Regions from separate parts of the Arthrobacter sp. 05N33_2 genome, predicted to be linked through region 1. Evidence: riboswitches for the same ligand, from Rfam matches in the RefSeq annotation. Region 1 holds a riboswitch; each other region holds the start of a gene.
The links. A riboswitch is a leader RNA that binds a small molecule or an ion and turns the genes downstream of it on or off. The one in region 1 is predicted to bind S-adenosylmethionine.
Positions count from the first base shown of each region.

Region 1 (4,377 bases):
TCCTACGTGGAATCGGCGCTCCAGGTCGCCGAGCTGGGCCACCGTTCAACGCAGCTGCCGGTGCCGCGGTCCAGCTTCCAGGCCACAAGCGTCTTCGCCCAGCTGGAGGCCGTCCGGCGGGGCGCCGGGATAGGCCTGCTCCCCAATTTCCTCGTGGCGGGCCGGCCGGAATTTCTGCCCGTCCTGCCGGACGACTTCCAGCGCCAGCTGCCCATCTGGGCTGTGGCCCGGCCCGAGGCGCTGCGTTCGGCCCCGGTCCGTGCCGTGCTGGAGGCGATTCGCGGCGAAATCCGGGAGCGGCAGGATGTGCTGTCCGCCTGAGGCGCCAGCGCAGCCGGACTGGTGCCTGCGGCGTTAGCCTGCCGCGTTAACCTGCGGCGTTAGCCTGCCGAGTTAACGCAGACTGCCCGGGTCCGCGCGGTGCGCGGATCCGGGCAGTCTGCCCCCACCGGGTCTGGTGAGGCCGGTGAGGATTACCGCTTGCTGGCGGCGAGGAGGTCGGCGGTGCCACGGGCGTCGGCGGCGTCGACGTCGCGGAGCGAAATGCCGCGGGTTTCCTTCAGGAAGAACACCGCAACCAAAGTGACCACACAGGCGCCGAGGAGGTAGATGGCGACCGGGACCGAGGACTTGTACTGGCTCAGGAGCGCGACGGCGATGATCGGAGCCAGCGAACCGGCCACAATCGAGGTGACCTGGTAGCCCAGCGAGACACCGGAGTAGCGCATCCGGGTCGGGAACATTTCAGCCATGAGCGCCGGCTGGCCGGCGTACATCAGGGAGTGGAACAGCAGGCCGATGGTGATCGCGGCGAGGATGATGAAGTCGTTCTTGGTATCCATCATCGGGAAGGCGAAGAAGCCCCACGTGCCGCCGAGGATGGCGCCGGCCATGTAGACGGGCTTGCGGCCGACGTTGTCCGAGAGCCTGCCGACCATCGGAATCACGGCGAAGTGGACGAAGTGCGCCACGAGCAGCAGCAGCAGGATCCGCGAGGTGTCCGTCTGGACGACGACCTTCAGGTACGTGATCGAGAACGTGACCACGAGGTAGTAGAGGATGTTCTCGGCGAAGCGCAGGCCCATCGCGGTGAAGACGCCGCGCGGGTAGCGGCGGAAGACTTCGGCCACGCCGTAGCCCTTGTTCTCAACCTCGACTTCCTTTTGGGCCTCCAGGAAGATGGGGGCGTCCTGGACCTTGGTGCGGATGTAGTAGCCGACCAGCACGATCACGGCGGAGAGCCAGAAGGCGACGCGCCAGCCCCAGCTGAGGAAGTCGGCGGAGGACAGCACGGAGGACAGCGTGAACAGCACGGCGGTGGCGAGCAGGTTGCCGAGCGGAACGGCGGACTGGGGCCAGCTGGCCCAGAACCCGCGGGACTTGCTGGGGCTGTGCTCGGCGACGAGGAGGACGGCGCCGCCCCATTCGCCGCCGACGGCGAAGCCCTGGGCGAAGCGCAGGAAGACCAGCAGTGCCGGGGCCCAGTAGCCGATCTGCGCGAAGGTGGGCAGGCAGCCCATCAGGAAGGTGGAAACGCCCACCAGGAGGATGCTGACCTGGAGCAGCTGCTTGCGGCCGAACTTGTCGCCGAAGTGGCCAAAGACGATGCCGCCGATCGGGCGGGCGACGAATCCGACGGCGTAGGTCAGGAACGCGGCGATAATGCCGTCGAGTTCGGTGCCCGAATTGGGGAAGAACGTCTTGCCGAAGACCAGCGTGGCGGCGGAGGCGTAGAGGAAGAATTCATACCACTCCACCACCGTGCCGGCCATGGAGGCCGTTACTACCTTCTTCAGTCCGGACGTTTTGACGTCCGGCTCGTCTGCGCGCGTTGTCGCGGCGTTTTCCGTGCTCATGTGAACTCCTTCGGTGTCGCCTTCGACACCCTGCGGACCATTGGACTGAGGACGCCCGTGATGTAGGGCACATGGCGTCATTCCCCATGAGTATGGACGCTCCCGCCCTGAGCCTCAACGGCCATTAGTGCAGAGCGCATCTGCAAAAATGCACAAGCGGGCCGGCCTAGTGGCCGAAGAAGGTCTCCCGGAGCTGCCCGCTGAGCTGGCCGATTTCGGTCAGGAAGCCGTCGTGGCCGATCGGCGCTTCAATGATGTGCAGTTCCGGGCGGCCCGGCAGGGCCTCTGCCAGTTGACGGGACTGGGCCGGGAAATACAGGCGGTCCGAGTCCACGGCCGCCACCAGGAATTCGGCGGTGGCCGGGGCCAGTGCCTCCCCGAGGCTTCCGCGCCCCCGGCACACATCGTGGCTCATGAGGGCTTCGGTGATCGCGATGTAGCTATTCGCGTCGAAACGCCGGGCCAGTTTGCTGCCCTGGTGGTCCAGGTAGCTTTCCACCTGGTAGCGCCCGCGTCCGGCCAGCGATCCGGCTTCCAGGGGCGTCTCGGACTCCTGGGCGTTGCGGCCAAACCGGCCGTCCAGTTCGGCCGCTGAGCGGTAGGTGATGTGCGCGATGCGCCGGGCGAGGGCGAGCCCTGCCTCGGGTTCCGGGCCGCCGTAGTAGTCCCCGCCCTTGAAGTGGGGGTCCTGGCGGATGGCCAGCGTCTGGGCCTGCGCGAAGGCAATCTGTTCGGCGGTGCTGCTGGCGCCGACGGAAATCACGGCGCAGCGCCGGACCCGGCCGGGAAACGTGACGGCCCATTCAAGGGCGCGCGCGCCGCCGAGCGAGCCGCCCAGCACCGCATACCAGCTGCCGATGCCCAGGGCATCGGCCAGCCGCGCCTCGGCGGCGGCGGTGTCCCGCAGGGTGACCAGCGGGAACCGCGATCCCCAAGGGCGCCCGTCGGGGGCCGGGGTGGAAGGTCCGGTGGATCCGTAGCAGCCGCCCAGGATGTTGATCGAAACGACGAAATACTTGTCCGTGTCCACGGGAGCCCCGGGTCCGGCGAGCTGTTCCCACCAGCCGGGCTCCCCGCTCTCGCCGCGGGTCACGTGTGTGTCGCCGGTCAGGGCGTGTTCAATGAGCACGGCGTTGGAGGCGTCCGCGTTCAGGGTCCCCCAGGTCTCGTAGGCGAGCACCACATCCGGCAACGGAGTCCCGGATTCGAGCTGCAGATCACCGATCCTGACGAACTGGACGGTCCCGTCAGGGGTCCGGGATGGTTTGGTTTCGGGAACACCCGTGCGGGTGACGGCAATCGTCATGTGAGGACCTATCTTCGCGCTTGCCCGCCGTCAGCTGACCGGCAGGCCAGGTCTTCACCCGGGGCACCCCGCCGCAAAAGGAGGGTTGCCGGCCAGCAAGCCGGGGCTGTCGCTGGCACTCATGACCTGGTACGAGTCTACGAAACGGGGTGCGGAAATGACGAAGATTATGACTTCCATGTGACAGCCGGACCCGTCAGCACCGCAGACTCCCCACCTTTGACAGCCGTGACCGGCGGGTCGCCCGGAAGTGCCGGCGATTCCCGGTGTCATGCCCGCAAAGGTGGGGAAATTCGGCGTGGGCTTCGGCCTAGACGGACTTGGCCGCGCGGAATCCGGCGTCGAGGTCCGCGAGGATGTCGTCYATGTGCTCCAGTCCCACCGAAAGCCGCACCAGCCCGGGGTTCACCCCGGCGATCACCTGCTGTTCGGGCGAGAGCTGGCTGTGGGTGGTCGACGCCGGATGGATCACCAGCGACCGGACATCGCCGATGTTCGCGACGTGCGAGTGCAGTTCGAGGGCATCGACGAACCGCTTGCCAGCCTCTGCTCCCCCGGCAATGTTGAACGCCACGACGGCGCCGGTCCCCTTGGGCCCGTACTTGCGGCCGCGCTCGTACCAGGGGCTGGACGGCAGCCCGGCGTAGGCGACCGATTCGACGTCGTTCCGCCCCTCCAGCCAGTGCGCCACCTTCGTGGCGTTGGCCACGTGGCGCTCGACGCGCAGGCTCAGCGTTTCGATGCCCTGGGCGATGAGGAAGGCGTTGAACGGGGACACCGCGGAGCCGAGGTCGCGCAGGAGCTGGACCCGGGCCTTGAGGATGTAGGAGAGATTCGCGCCCAGCGCGCCGCCCGCTCCGAGGTCGCGGGCGTAGACCAGGCCGTTGTAGTTGGGGTCGGGYGTGTTGAAGRRGGGGAACCGCTCKGGGTCCTTCCCGAAYTCGAAGTTGCCGGAGTCCACGATSACGCCGGCGATSGCYGKMCCGTGCCCGCCYAGGTACTTGGTGGCSGAATGSACCACGATGTCCGCGCCCCACTCGATCGGCCGGATCAGGTAGGGGGTGGAGAGCGTGTTGTCGACAACCAGCGGCACGCCGGCCTCGTGCGCCACCCGGGAGACGCCCTCGATGTCCAGGACGTCCTGGCGGGGGTTGGAGACCACTTCGCCGAAGAACAGCTTGGTGTTGGGCTGGACGGCGTCCCGCCACTGGTCCA
Region 1 covers NZ_JBFTNJ010000024.1:2,224-6,600, reverse strand. The annotation lists gene AC1DHX_RS11790 (LysR family transcriptional regulator) at 1-321, shown strand, start outside; gene AC1DHX_RS11785 (MFS transporter) at 474-1,856, opposite strand; gene metX (homoserine O-acetyltransferase MetX) at 2,023-3,162, opposite strand; SAM riboswitch class IV at 3,174-3,289, opposite strand; gene AC1DHX_RS11775 (bifunctional o-acetylhomoserine/o-acetylserine sulfhydrylase) at 3,473-4,377, opposite strand, start outside.

Region 2 (4,377 bases), on a different contig from region 1:
TGGACATCCCCGCCGAGGACGCATGGCGGCGGGCGGTGGAAACCGCCATCCGCGAGTTCCGGGGGCAGGAACCCGCCGCGGCTGCAACGGGCGGCGCGGAGCAGGACGAGGTGGTGGTGAAGCTGATTGTCACCCGCGGGCCGGAGGGCGCGGCTGCCCCCACATGCTGGGTCCAGGCCTCCGCCCCGGCGGCCGCGGGACGGCGGCAGCGCGAGACCGGGATCGACGTCATCCTGCTCGACCGCGGCTACGACAGTGAAGTCGGCGAGCGCGCCCCGTGGCTCCTGCTCGGCGCCAAGACCCTTTCCTACGCCGTGAACATGGCGGCGCTGCGCTACGCCCACCGGCAGGGCGCCGACGACGTCATCTTCACGTCCGCGGACGGCCGGGTGCTGGAAGGTCCGACGTCGACCGTTCTGCTGGCCCACCTGGAAACCTCGGACGACGGCGCCGGCGGCGTCCGCACCATCCGGCGGCTCATCACGCCCCAGCTGGACAGCGGCATCCTGCCCGGCACGTCACAGGGCGCCCTGTTCACCGCCGCCAAGGCCGCCGGCTGGGAGCTGGGTTACGGCCCGCTGGAGCCGAAGGACCTGCTGGACGCCGACGCGGTCTGGCTGATCTCCAGCATCCGGCTCCTGGCCCCGGTGAACCACATCGACGGGCAGGAAATCGGCACCCCGGAACTGCGGCGCCAGCTCACGGCCGAACTCAACGCCCTCTTCGCGACCATCGAATAGCAACGCGGGGTCAGTTACGGCCCATCCCATGTCCCCGGATGGGCCGTAAGTGACCCCGCGTTGGTGTTGCGCTCACCCCAGGGCGTCCGCGGGCACTGCCGGGCACAGGCGGAACGAGGCCGGGTTGAACGCCGGGAGCATGAACGTTGCGAGCACGGCGTCGAGCATTTCCGGGGCCCAGGTGCTGTTCTCCCCCAGGGTCGCGCAGACACCCAGCACCACGGGCGTTCCGTCGGTGCGGCGGCGGATCTGGACCTGGACCGGCCCGGTCAGCCCGAGCGTGCGGACGGCGGCCAGGCCCAGCTTGCGCACATCCCCGGCCTGGTTCGCCGGCACCCTGCGGCTGACCTCGTCGCTGCCGGCGCGTCCATACGGAGTCCTGGTCTTCTCGAGGACCACCGCCACCGGCGCCATCGCGTTGCGTGCCGGGGTGCCGAACACCAGGCACACATAGTCGGCGCCCGGGATAAATTCCTGGACCAGTTGCCCCGCCGGCATGTTCTTCCAGCTAACGGAGTCGGTTCCGGCCAGCAGGTGGATACCATGGGAGCCTTTGAAGACCCGCGGCTTGACCACCACGGGGCCGCTGAGGCCGGCGAGGGAAGCCGGCGCGGCGGCGAGGTCGCCCGGAACCGCGAACCGGGGCACCGGGATGCCGGCGGCTTGCAGCGCCCAGGTGGTGAACAGGTGGTCGTTGGCGAGGGCCACCGCGGCGGGGTCGGCCACGATGATCCGCACGTCCTGGGCGAATCCGGCGCGGGCCGCGGCCAGGACCGGGAGTTCCACGGTGAGGGTCGGAATGATGACGTTGATGGCTTCGCGGTCCACCACCCGGCGCAGGTCCAGGACCATGTCCGGGTTCGTCGCCGGCAGGAGCCTGACCGCGGCGGCGGGAGCCTCCCCGGCCTGGCGGGTGTCGGCACGGGCGTCGGAGCCGAGGTACGGGAGGCCCCGGGCTTCGAGCTGGGCCGCGACGGCCCGTCCGGCGGCGCTTGTAATCCCGGTAACGAGTATGCGCGGGCCCACGATTGCTCCATTCCGCCGTCACCGGCCGGACCGCGGCTGCGGCTCCGACCGTTCCAGCCACCGATTCCCAGACAGCTTGTTGATGGACAGACGGGTCGATTCCGGGACTGCTTGATTCACACATTGCTCGAATCACCTGCAGCTCCGGCCGACTCGTCGGACCTAATCCCCCCAGTAAACGGCGAAACGTCCCGGCAGACACGAGTGGGCTGTACCCGAAACTGGAGCCCGCCACTACTCGCCCGGGCCGCGGTCCGGTTACGGAACATGACGACGGCGGCGGTGCGGGCCGGCGTCGCAGGTGTTACGTTTTTGGGGAGTAATGAGAACCGGTGCCAAGCCCTGACTGGCCGGTCGGCAACCCTCCCTTTCGCGGCGGGGTGCCTCAGGTGAATACTCGGCAATCGAGAATTCGAGCTGCAAGCGTGAAAGAGGAGATCCGTCGTGACCGACACGTCAATACCCACAACAGCCGCACCCGGCACAGCACCCGGTACCGCACCCGGGGGCGAGGAGAGGCTGGCCTACCGCCTGTTCACCGGGGCGGATGACCGCGCCTTTTGCGAGCGGGTGTCAGCCGCCCTGGCCGAGGGCTACGTGCTGCATGGAAGCCCCGCCGCCAGCTTCAACGGAAGCACCGTGATCGTGGCGCAGGCGCTGGTCCTGCCGGCCGCGATTGCCAGTGCGGACGCCGCCGTGGCCAATGCGGTTGATGAGCTCGACGCCGACGAATTTGGCGCCGACGGGGCCTTCGCGGGCCACGCATGAGCTACGCCGGAGACCTCAGCCCGCAGGAGGCGTGGGCCAAGCTGGAGGCCGGAGCCATCCTGGTGGATGTCCGGACCGAGGGCGAATGGGCCCACATCGGCATCCCGGACACCGCGGCCGCGGGCGAGAGCCGCAACGATCCGCTCTTCATCCAGTGGAACCTCGCCGGCGGCACGCCGAACCCGCACTTCGTGGAACAGCTAAGGCAGCAGGCGCCGGAGGACACCGCCGTCGAACTGGTGTTCCTTTGCCGTTCCGGGGCCCGGTCGATCGCGGCCGCGACGGCCGCGACGGCCGCCGGCTACACCTCGTACAACGTCCTTGAGGGCTTCGAAGGCGAGACCGACCGCTTTGGCGAACGCACCGTCAATGGCTGGAAGAACCGCGGCCTGCCCACCAACCTCGGAAAGATCTAAGTGACTTTCAATCCCGACGCCGCCGGCTGGGCGGCCGACACCCAGGCCGTCCGTGGCGGCCTTGACCGCACCGGCTTCCAGGAAACCACCGAGCCGATCTTCCTCAACTCAGGATTCGTCTACGAGTCCGCGGCTGCCGCCGAGCGCGCCTTCACCGGTGAGGACGAGCGCTTCGTCTACTCCCGCTACGGCAACCCCTCCGTCGCCACCTTCCAGGAGCGGCTCCGGCTGCTCGAGGGAACGGAGGCGTGTTTCGCGACGGCGTCCGGCATGTCCGCCGTCTTCACCGCCCTGGGCGCGCTGTTGGCGGCCGGCGACCGGGTGGTCGCGGCCCGCTCGCTGTTCGGCTCGTGCTTCGTGATCCTCAACGAAATCCTGCCGCGCTGGGGTGTCGAGACGGTCTTCGTGGACGGCCCGGACCTGGAGCAGTGGAAATCCGCGCTGTCCGAGCCGACCACGGCGGTGTTCTTCGAGTCGCCGTCGAACCCGATGCAGGAAATCGTGGACATCGCCGCCGTGAGCAAACTGGCGCACGCGGCCGGCGCCACGGTGGTGGTTGACAACGTCTTCGCCACCCCGCTGCTCCAGCGCTGCGGCGACCTCGGCGCGGACGTGGTGGTCTACTCCGGCACCAAGCACATCGACGGCCAGGGCCGCGTCCTGGGCGGGGCCATCCTGGGCACCAAGGAATTCATCGACGGGCCCGTCAAGCAGCTCATGCGGCACACCGGTCCGGCGCTTTCGGCGTTCAACGCCTGGGTGCTCACCAAGGGCCTGGAGACCATGGCCCTGCGCGTCAACCATTCCTCGGCCTCCGCACTGCGGCTGGCCGAATGGCTCGAGGGACAGCCTGCGGTCGGCTGTGTAAAGTACCCGCTGCTGCCGTCCCACCCGCAGTACCCGCTCGCAGTGCAGCAGATGAAGGCCGGCGGGACCGTGCTCACCCTGGAACTGCAGCCCTCCCCCGGGCGCACGGCGAAGCAGGCCGCGTTCGCACTCCTGGACGCGCTGCGGATCATCGACATCTCCAACAACCTGGGCGATGCCAAAACGCTCATCACGCACCCGGCCACCACCACGCACCGCGCGATGGGCCCGGAAGGCCGCGCGGCGATCGGGCTCAGCGACGGCGTGGTCCGGCTGTCGGTGGGCCTGGAGGATGTGGAGGACCTGATCCGCGACCTCGGCCAGGCGCTCAAGCAGGTCTAAACACTTAAACAGGTCCAGGCGCTCAAAGCAGGTCCAGGGCCATGGCCGCTCAGGCCCAGGCCGCCTTGAGCGCCCGCCAGGCGTCGTCGTCGAGCATGCTGGACGGTGTGACGGCGACGGCGGCCGCCCCGCCGGAGACAGACGCCTCCAGCCCGGCCGCCAGGTCCGCGGCCGAGATGCGCCCGTCCTTGGCCCACATCCCGACCGAGATGGCGAAC
Region 2 covers NZ_JBFTNJ010000004.1:119,450-123,826, forward strand. The annotation lists gene AC1DHX_RS04925 (aminodeoxychorismate lyase) at 1-740, shown strand, start outside; gene AC1DHX_RS04930 (ATP-grasp domain-containing protein) at 813-1,766, opposite strand; SAM riboswitch class IV at 2,085-2,198, shown strand; gene AC1DHX_RS04935 (DUF1737 domain-containing protein) at 2,226-2,534, shown strand; gene AC1DHX_RS04940 (rhodanese-like domain-containing protein) at 2,531-2,950, shown strand; gene AC1DHX_RS04945 (O-succinylhomoserine sulfhydrylase) at 2,951-4,159, shown strand; gene AC1DHX_RS04950 (hypothetical protein) at 4,209-4,377, opposite strand, start outside.
Region 2: linked by a shared signal. The riboswitch ahead of AC1DHX_RS04935 (DUF1737 domain-containing protein) and the one ahead of metX (homoserine O-acetyltransferase MetX) in region 1 are both predicted to bind S-adenosylmethionine.

Region 3 (4,377 bases), on a different contig from region 1:
GCCGGGCTTGAACGCGGCGTCCGTCGGTGCCGGGGAGAGGATGGTGGCGCCGGTTTCGGACTGCCACCACGTGTCCACCACGGGGGCGGTGCCGGCGCCGATGTTGGTCCGGAACCAGCGCCAGGCCTCGGGGTTGATGGCCTCGCCTACCGTGCCGAGAAGACGGATAGAGGAGAGGTCGTACGTGTCCGGGACGCCGTCCGGGAACCAGCCCATGAGGGAGCGGACCAGGGTGGGCGCGGTGTAATACTGCGTGACCGCGTAGCGTTCGATGATCTCAAAGTGCCGGCCCGGGTGCGGGGTGTTGGGCGTGCCCTCGAAGATGACCTGCGTGGCGCCGTTGGAGAGCGGGCCGTAGAGCTCATAGGTGTGCGCGGTGACCCAGGCGAGGTCGGCCGTGCACCAGTGCACGTCCTCCTCCCGCAGCGCGGGGTCGGGGTTGCTGAACAGGTGCTCGAAGCTCCATGACGCCTGTGTGAGGTAGCCGCCGGAGGTGTGGACCAGGCCCTTGGGCTTGCCGGTGGTGCCGGAGGTGTACATGATGAACAGCGGCGTCTCGGCGTCGAACGCCTCGGCTTCGTGAGTCTCGGAGGCGGTGCCGACGGCGTCGTGCCACCACACATCGCGGCCGGCGGTCATCGGGACGGTGTCCAGCTCGTCCGCGGGAGTGGTCCGGTTGACCACCAGGACGTGTTCGATGGCGTTGTCGCCGGAGACGGCGGCGTCCGCGTTGTCCTTGACCGGCACGGCGGTGCCGCGGCGGAACTGGCCGTCGGTGGTGACCAGGAGCTTGGCGCCGGTGTCCTCCACCCGGAACTTCAGGGCCTCGGCGGAGAATCCGCCGAAGACCAGGGAATGGATGGCACCGATCCGGGCCACCGCGAGGGTGATGATCACGGTTTCGGGGATGACGGGGAGGTAGATGACCACCCGGTCGCCCTTGGTGATGCCGAGATCCAGGAGGGCATTGGCGGCTTTGGAGACCTCGCGCTGGAGTTCGGCGTAGGTGACGGCACGGCGGTCGCCGGGCTCGCCCTCAAAGTGCAGGGCCACCTTGTCTCCGCGCCCCGCCGCTACGTGGCGGTCGACGCAGTTGTAGGCGACATTGAGCCTGCCCCCTTCGAACCAGGTGATCTGCGGTCCGGTGCCGGCCTCGACGTCGGCCGGGACCCGGCGGTGCGCGGTGTGCCAGGGCTTGGTTTGCTCCGTCGCGCCGCCGGGCAGGTCCGCCCAGTCGAGGCGGAGAGCCTGGGTTTCCCAGAACGCAACCGTCTCTGCCTGGACAGTTCCCGCGGTCGCGGCGCCGCCGTGCCGGGGAAGGTGGTTTCCGAAGGTGCTGCTGCGGTGACGCGCCGGCCCATCGGCGGGGACGCCGTGCACTGCGCCGTCCGTGGACTCGTTCAGGGACCATCCCGAAGAGCCGCGAGAGGAGCCGGGCGCGTCACGCAGCCCTGCTTCGTTCGCCGTCGCGTCCGAAGTGGTTTGGGGGAATGCCTCGGACGCAGTCCGGGCAAAGGTGGGCAGGGCGGAAGAATTCTCAGGGGTCATTGCTGCACTCCATCGGTCCTGGCAGTAGCACCCTTGGTTGCTCCGGCTCCCTCGAATTTCACCGAAGGAGGGCGGAGCGGTGGCGTGGGAATGGTCGTCCCACGTCACCGGGGGGTTGCTGCGGCGTCATCGATCCAGGTCTCTCGGCCGCTCGGGATGGTCACTACCTACTAGAACTTCAGATGCACGATTCCGCAAAATCGGCGTCCGGGAGCGCCGTAATATTCGTTCACCCGGCGTGGGTCCTGCCCAAATCATTCATTTATTCGGCAATTGCCCGGAAAGGTCGCAGGAGTAAGGTTGATGCATGGCCCATGTTAACGATCCGGCAGTCATTGACCGCCTCATGCGAACCAAAGGCACGTGGGCGGTGGTCGGCCTCACCACCAACGAATGGCGCTCGGCGTATGAGGTCTCCCTCTATGTCCGGGACCGGATGGGCATGACCATCATTCCGGTCAACCTTCCGGGCGACGACGTCCACGGCGAGAAGGGGTACCGTTCCCTGTCTGACATCCCGGCGGAGAAGCACCCGATCGACGTCGTGGACTGCTTCGTCAACTCCCACAGGGTGGGCGCAGTCATAGACGAGGCCATCGCAGTAGGCGCCAAGGCCGTCTGGCTGCAGCTGGGCGTCTTCGACGACGCCGCGACGGACCGGGCCAAGGCCGCCGGGCTGGACGTCGTCGTGAACGCGTGCCCCGCCCGCGAAGGCTGGCGCGTGGGCATCTAACGGCCCGGGAATGACGATCAACAGATCGGGAAGAGTCGGTTACAAAATGTGACCGGCTTTTTCTGTATCCGGCCTCCTGCCGTGTGAGATGGACTCGTAACCATCCCGAGCGGCTGAGAGATCTGGCTCCGTGACGCCGCAGCAACCCCCTCCTTTGAGGACGGTGCTACCGCCAGGACCGATGGAGAACCACTGTGTTCTGAGGCTCCCCGGCTTCGCTCAGCGCTGCCCGGAAGCCCGGACCCAGGGCTTTCCTCGGGCGAGCCCGGAGGAAATCATGAACACGCAGACAGCGGCAGCGCCGCGGCCCCGAGCAGGTGGGGGCCTGTGATCGAGATCCAGAACGTCAGCACGTCATTCGCTTCGGCCGCGGGACCTTTCACGGCCGTCGATGACGTCAGCCTGCACATCAGGCGGGGCACCATCCAGGGCATCATCGGGTTCTCCGGCGCCGGCAAATCCACGCTGCTGCGCAACATCAACCTCCTCGAGCGCCCGACGTCGGGCCGCGTCCTGGTGGACGGCGTCGACCTGGTGACCCTGTCCGACGCCGAGCTCCGGACCAAGCGGCATGACATCGGCATGATTTTCCAGCACTTCAATCTCCTCAACAACCTCACAGCCCAGGAAAATGTGGAGCTGTCCCTGAAGTTCGCCGGCGTCGGGAAGGCGGAACGCCGGCGGCGGGCCGCCGAAACCCTGGAAATCGTGGACCTCGCCGACAAAGCGGGAACGTATCCGGCCAAACTCTCCGGGGGCCAGAAACAGCGGGTGGCGATCGCCCGCGCCCTTGCCACCGGGCCCAAAGTGCTGCTCTGTGACGAGCCGACGTCGGCCGTGGATCCCCGGACGACGTCATCGGTCCTGCAATACCTGGCCGACGTCAACGCCGAATTCGGCATCACAATCGTGGTGGTCACCCACGAGATGAATGTCATCAAGGCCATCGCGGACAACGTCGCGGTCATGGAAGAAGGCCGGGTGGTGGAGCAGCTCGACCTCGCCGAACTCCAGCGCCCCGGTTTCCACCCGGCGACGTCGATCGGCCGCTACCTGGTCTCCGATGAGATCCAGCTGGACCGCTCCGGGAGGGGCACCCACACCACAGCCGCGTCGGAGGGCCTGATCAATGTTTGACCGCATCCTGGAAGTCCTGCCCGAAATCGGCGTCGCCATGGGACAGACCCTCACCATGCTGCTGGTGGCCATCCCGCTGGCGGTGCTGCTCGGGACACCGCTGGGTGTCCTGCTCTACACCATCGGTCCCAACGGGCTCAAGCACAGGCCAAAGCTGCACCGGGTCCTGGACGGGCTGGTCAACCTGCTCCGCTCGTTCCCGTTCCTGATCCTGCTGATCGCGATCATTCCCGTGACCAGGTTCATTGTCGGCACGACCATCGGCACGGCCGCCGTCATTGTCCCGCTGACCCTCAACGCCATTCCGTATTTCGCCCGCTTCGTGGAACAGAACCTGAGCCAGCTCGGCGGCGGAGTGGTCGAAGCGGCACGGTCCATGGGCGCCAGCCGGTCCCAGATCGTCCGGGACGTCCTGATTGTGGAGGCGAAGCCCGGACTCGTCAGCTCCATCACCATCATGACCGTCAGCTTCATCTCCTACTCGGCGATGGCCGGACTGGTGGGCGGCGGCGGAATCGGCGACTTCGCCATCCGGTACGGCTATTACCGCTACGAAACGCCGCTCATGATCACCGCCATTGTCCTGATGATCCTGCTGGTCACCATCGTTCAGCTGGGCGGATCCTATGTTGCCCGGCGCCTGGACAAGCGCCTCTGAGCGCCGGCAGCACCCTCGTCCCACCTCCCACAGCGGAAAGCATCCCATGACTTCAACACCCAGTATCCGTTTCGACGGACCCCGTCCGCGCCTGCTGATCAGCGCCTTCGTGATGAACACGTCCAGCCACATCATGGGCGGCCAGTGGCGGCGCCCGGAAGCCCAGCAGCACCGGTTCAACGAACTCCAGCTCTGGATCGACCTGGCCCGCCAGCTCGAAGACGCCAAGTTTGACGCGATCTTCTTCGCCGACGTCGTCGGTCTCTACGGCGACTACGACGGCGGGTGGGCATCGCTGCTG
Region 3 covers NZ_JBFTNJ010000002.1:44,575-48,951, forward strand. The annotation lists gene acs (acetate--CoA ligase) at 1-1,548, opposite strand, end outside; gene AC1DHX_RS03095 (CoA-binding protein) at 1,856-2,281, shown strand; SAM riboswitch class I at 2,379-2,469, shown strand; gene AC1DHX_RS03100 (methionine ABC transporter ATP-binding protein) at 2,609-3,418, shown strand; gene AC1DHX_RS03105 (methionine ABC transporter permease) at 3,411-4,076, shown strand; gene AC1DHX_RS03110 (LLM class flavin-dependent oxidoreductase) at 4,123-4,377, shown strand, end outside.
Region 3: linked by a shared signal. The riboswitch ahead of AC1DHX_RS03100 (methionine ABC transporter ATP-binding protein) and the one ahead of metX (homoserine O-acetyltransferase MetX) in region 1 are both predicted to bind S-adenosylmethionine.

Region 4 (4,377 bases), on a different contig from region 1:
GATGATGAATTCGAACGGCCGCTGTTTCTGCCGGGCCTGGACCGCGAGCAGGAGCATTGACACGGCGCCGACAATCACGGCGCCAAGGGGGAGGGGCAGGCCGAAAAGCAGGTACAGGGCGATTGCGCCGCCCACCACCTCCGCGAGATCGGTGGCGGCGGCGACAACTTCGGCCTGCACCCAGAAGGCGCGGCGCCAGAACGGCGTGAGCCGTTCACCAAGGATTTCGGGAAGGCTCTTGCCCGTGACGATCCCGAGCTTGGCGGACTGGTACTGGACGAGGACGGCCATGACGTTGGCGGCCACGAGGACCCACACCAGCAGATAGCCGTACTGCGCTCCGGCGGTCAGGTTGGCGGCCACGTTTCCGGGGTCCACGTAGGCGATCGACGCCACGAAGGCCGGTCCCAACAGGCCGATCAGCGCCCTCCGGGCCCCCGGGTGTTTGTAAGTGGGGGCGTCCTGCGCCGGTTGCCCGTGTCCCGTTAGCTCCAGCACTGCCAGCTCCTGTGATTGGCGCGTCGGCGTTGACGCGATGATCGGCGCCGGCCGGAAAACAGCCGGTGTCAAAGTTTCGTGTGCCTATAAGAATTTATTAGGCATACCGAAACAATAAGCCCGGCGGGCGCTGCGTGCAATCCGGGGGAATCCGGGGTGAGCGTGCATCAGGCCCGGAAGGCCCGCCACGTCTGGGTCAGGTAGGGCAGCCGGAGCACCTCGCCCGGCATGTGTCCCAGGTGCTCGTGCAGGTACCAGGCGAGGTTGGCGGTGACCTTGGCCCGGGTGGAGTCCGATGCCGCGAGATAGTAGCTGCGGGACTTGGCCAGCTCCTGGATGTCCTCCGTCGTGACGGAATCCTCCCAGCGCGTCAGGTGGCTCTCCAGCCCGGTGAACTCGGGGCCCACGGCCGGACGGAAGTGTGGTTTGTGGACGTCCCCGGCGTGCATGATCCGGGAGAGCCGGTGCACCCAGGGCACGCTGGTGTCCAGCTGGTTCCAGATCAGGCCCAGCACGCCGTGCGGCCGCAGGATCCGGGCAATCTCGGTGCTTGCCAGGCCGGGGTCGCACCAGTGCCACGCCTGGGCGACCGTGACCAGGTCAAAGGACTCCGGCTCGAGACCGGTGTCCTCGGCGCTGCCCTCGATGGCGGTAACGACCGGCAGGGTCCGGCGCAACTGCCCGAGCATGTCGGCAGAGGGGTCCACGGCCACCGTGCCCAGTCCGCGTTCTGCCAAAAGGGAGGTGAATTTCCCGGTGCCCGCGCCAATGTCCGCGGCGTCCCTGGCTCCCGACGGGACCAGCCAGTCGGCTGACTCCTGCGGATAGCCGGGGCGGACGCGCTCGTAGTGCTCCCCGCCGTCCTGGAAGCTTTGTCCAAGTTCCTGGCGCCGCACGCTGTGCAGCTTCGGTCCGCTGTGCAGTTTCGGTCCGCTGTGCGGCTTGACTCCGCTGTGGAGCCTGGGGCCGGCGCTTGCCACGTGCGATCTCCTTCGGGAAGGTCCTGCTGGTTTCAGATACCTTTCGAATTTACCGCACCCGCGCCGGGCCCTGATCCTGCCTAGTCGAGGGTGCAGGGCGCAGCGCCGGCGGTGCCCGGGGTGTTCGGCGCCCAGTGGGGATAGCTGCGGGTATCGTTGGCCGGCACCCAGCGGCCGGCGTCCACCACGTAATCCCAGCCGAGTCCGTTCTGCCGCAGCTGCTGCAGGCCGGCCAGCAGGCGTTCGGCGTCCTCAAGCCGTGAGCCGAGGCCGAAGCTGGCCCGCAGGGAGCCGGCGGGCAGGCCGAGCCGCTTGAGCAGCGGGTGGGCACAGAAGCGGCCGTCGCGCAGGCCAATGCCGTGTTCGGCTGACAGGTAGGCGGCCACCAGTCCGGCGTCGTAGCCTTCCACGGAAAAGTTCACGACGCCGATCGTGCCGGTGTCCGGCTGATCGCCTCCAGTGGAAGAAGCGGAGGAAGAATCGGAAGCCGAATCGGCAAAGATCCGGTGCACGGTTACTCCCTCGATGCCCTGGAGGCCCTCGACGAGGAAGGACCGGATGGCGTCCTCGTGGGCCTGCCACTGCTCCGGGTCCAGGGCCGCAATGACCTGGGTGGCGCGGGCGAGGGCCGCCGCACCGAGGACGTTCGGCGAGCCGCCCTCGTGCCGGGCAGGTCCCGTGGTCCAGCTGACGGAGTCGAGCCGGGCATCGCGGACCGCGCCGCCGCCGGCCAGGTGCGGGGTGCCGGCGTCGAGCCAGTCCGTCCGCCCCACCAGCACGCCGGCGCCGAACGGGGCGTACAGCTTGTGCCCCGAGAAGGCGAGGTAATCGACGTCGTCCGCGGCGATATTGATCCGCCGGTGCGGGGCGAGCTGCGCGGCGTCGACAACGATCCTGGCGCCGTATTCGTGCGCCAGTGCGGCCAGGGTCCGGATCGGGAGGATCTCTCCGGTGACGTTGGAGGCGCCGGTGACGGCCAACAGGCTGACGCCGCCGCGGGCGAGTTCGTCGCGCAGGCGGTCCACGGTGGCCGCGAGGGTGGCGGCGGCCACGACGCTGCGGTGCGGGACATTCTGCCAGGGCAGGAGGTTGGCGTGGTGTTCGATGTCGAGGTAGAGGACCTCGCCCGCGGGCCGCCCGTCGCGCAGCGGCAGGCAGCCGGCCAGCAGGTTCAGGGAATCGGTGGTGTTGCGCGTGAAGATCACGGAATCGCCGGGCCGGCCGCCCACGAAGTCCCGCACGATGTCCCGGGCGTTCTCGTAGACGGAGGTGCTGATCTGCGATGCGTAGCCGGCCCCGCGGTGCACGCTTGCGTAGTACGGCAGGATTTCGTTCAGGTAGGCCGAGACCACGGACAGGGCCGGGGCGGAGGCGCCGTAGTCGAGGTTGGCGTAGCGCGCGTGGCCGCCGGTGATCAGCGGGGCCTGGATTTCGGCCCCGGTGACGGCTGCCAGCGGGCGGGCCGCGAGGGCAAGCCGTGCATGGAATTCAGGGGCAACGGGGAAAATGGCAGTTGTCATGGGACCTCACTCGAACAGGACCCCACACCGTGGGAATCCGCGCTTGCCGGGTCCGTTCCGGACCGGCCAGGTCGTCACCCGGGGCACCCCACCGCGACTGGAGGGTTGCCGGCCAGCAAACCGGGGTTTAGCGCTGGCACTCGTGACCTGCATCGAGCGTAGGACATCGGCGCAGCCGGGGAAAAGGCGGCCGCCGATTGTGAAGCGGATTATTACGGGCGCGGATCAGTTGTTCGGGTGGGCCTGAAAGAGGTCGTCGAGTCCGGGGTTGAGCCGCTTGAGCACTTCCGAGTGCAGGATCGAATTGGTGGCCAGGGCGTTGCCGCCGAAGGGGCCGTCCTCGCCTTCGAGCGAGGTGAAGCGGCCGCYGGCCTCGGTCACGATGGGCACCAGGGCGGCCATGTCATAGAGGTTCAGCTCGGGTTCGCAGGCGATGTCCACGGCGCCCTCGGCCACGAGGCAGTACGACCAGAAGTCACCGTAGGCGCGGGTCCGCCACACTTCCTCGGTCAGGCCCAGGAACTCGTCCAGGTTCCCGCGTTCCTTCCAGCCGCCAAGGCTGGAGTAGGACAGCGAGGCGTCCTCTAGATTGGAGACGTTGGATACCTTCAACCGTGTGGCGGCGGCGAGCGAGCGGCCCGTGTAGGCGCCCGCACCCTTGGCGGCCCACCAGCGCTTGCCCAGTGCCGGCGCGCTGACGACGCCGACCACCGGCTCGCCYTCRTCGACGAGGGCGATCAGCGTGGCCCAGACCGGGACGCCACGGACAAAGTTCTTCGTGCCGTCGATCGGGTCGATAATCCACCGGCGGGAACCGTGGCCCGAGCTGCCGAACTCTTCGCCCAGGACCGCGTCACGCGGACGTGACCGGGAGAGCTGGCCGCGGATGGCCTCTTCCGCGGACTTGTCGGCATCGGTGACGGGTGTGAGGTCGGGCTTCGTCTCGATCCGAAGGTCGAGCGCCTTGAAGCGGCTCATGGTCTGGGAATCGACCGAATCTGCCAGTACATGGGCAAGGCGCAGGTCATCGTTGTAGCTCGAAGCGGGTTGACTCATGGTTCCAAACTACCGTCAAACCGGGCCGCCGGGCGGGAGGCCGCGGCACGGCGCCGCCGCCCCGTTGCCGGTCCGGCTAGGAGACGGTGCCCAGTTCCTTGGTTTCCTGCGCTTCCATCCGCGGGTCCGTGCCCAGCAGCCGGCGCAGGGACGCGAGCCTGGCCGGTCCCGAGGGCCCCGCGTGCCCGGCCGCAACCCACTTGTCTACGCCGCAGTTGACGGCGGTGGAGTCATGCTTGCAGCCGCGTTCGCAATCATCGGTGCCGGGTTCCAGGTCCGGGAAGGAACGCAGGATCCGGTCCGGGTCCACGTGGGCCAGGCCG
Region 4 covers NZ_JBFTNJ010000035.1:6,344-10,720, forward strand. The annotation lists gene AC1DHX_RS13830 (Nramp family divalent metal transporter) at 1-498, opposite strand, end outside; gene AC1DHX_RS13835 (class I SAM-dependent methyltransferase) at 666-1,421, opposite strand; gene AC1DHX_RS13840 (aminotransferase class V-fold PLP-dependent enzyme) at 1,559-2,998, opposite strand; SAM riboswitch class IV at 3,033-3,146, opposite strand; gene hisN (histidinol-phosphatase) at 3,224-4,054, opposite strand; gene rsgA (ribosome small subunit-dependent GTPase A) at 4,131-4,377, opposite strand, start outside.
Region 4: linked by a shared signal. The riboswitch ahead of AC1DHX_RS13840 (aminotransferase class V-fold PLP-dependent enzyme) and the one ahead of metX (homoserine O-acetyltransferase MetX) in region 1 are both predicted to bind S-adenosylmethionine.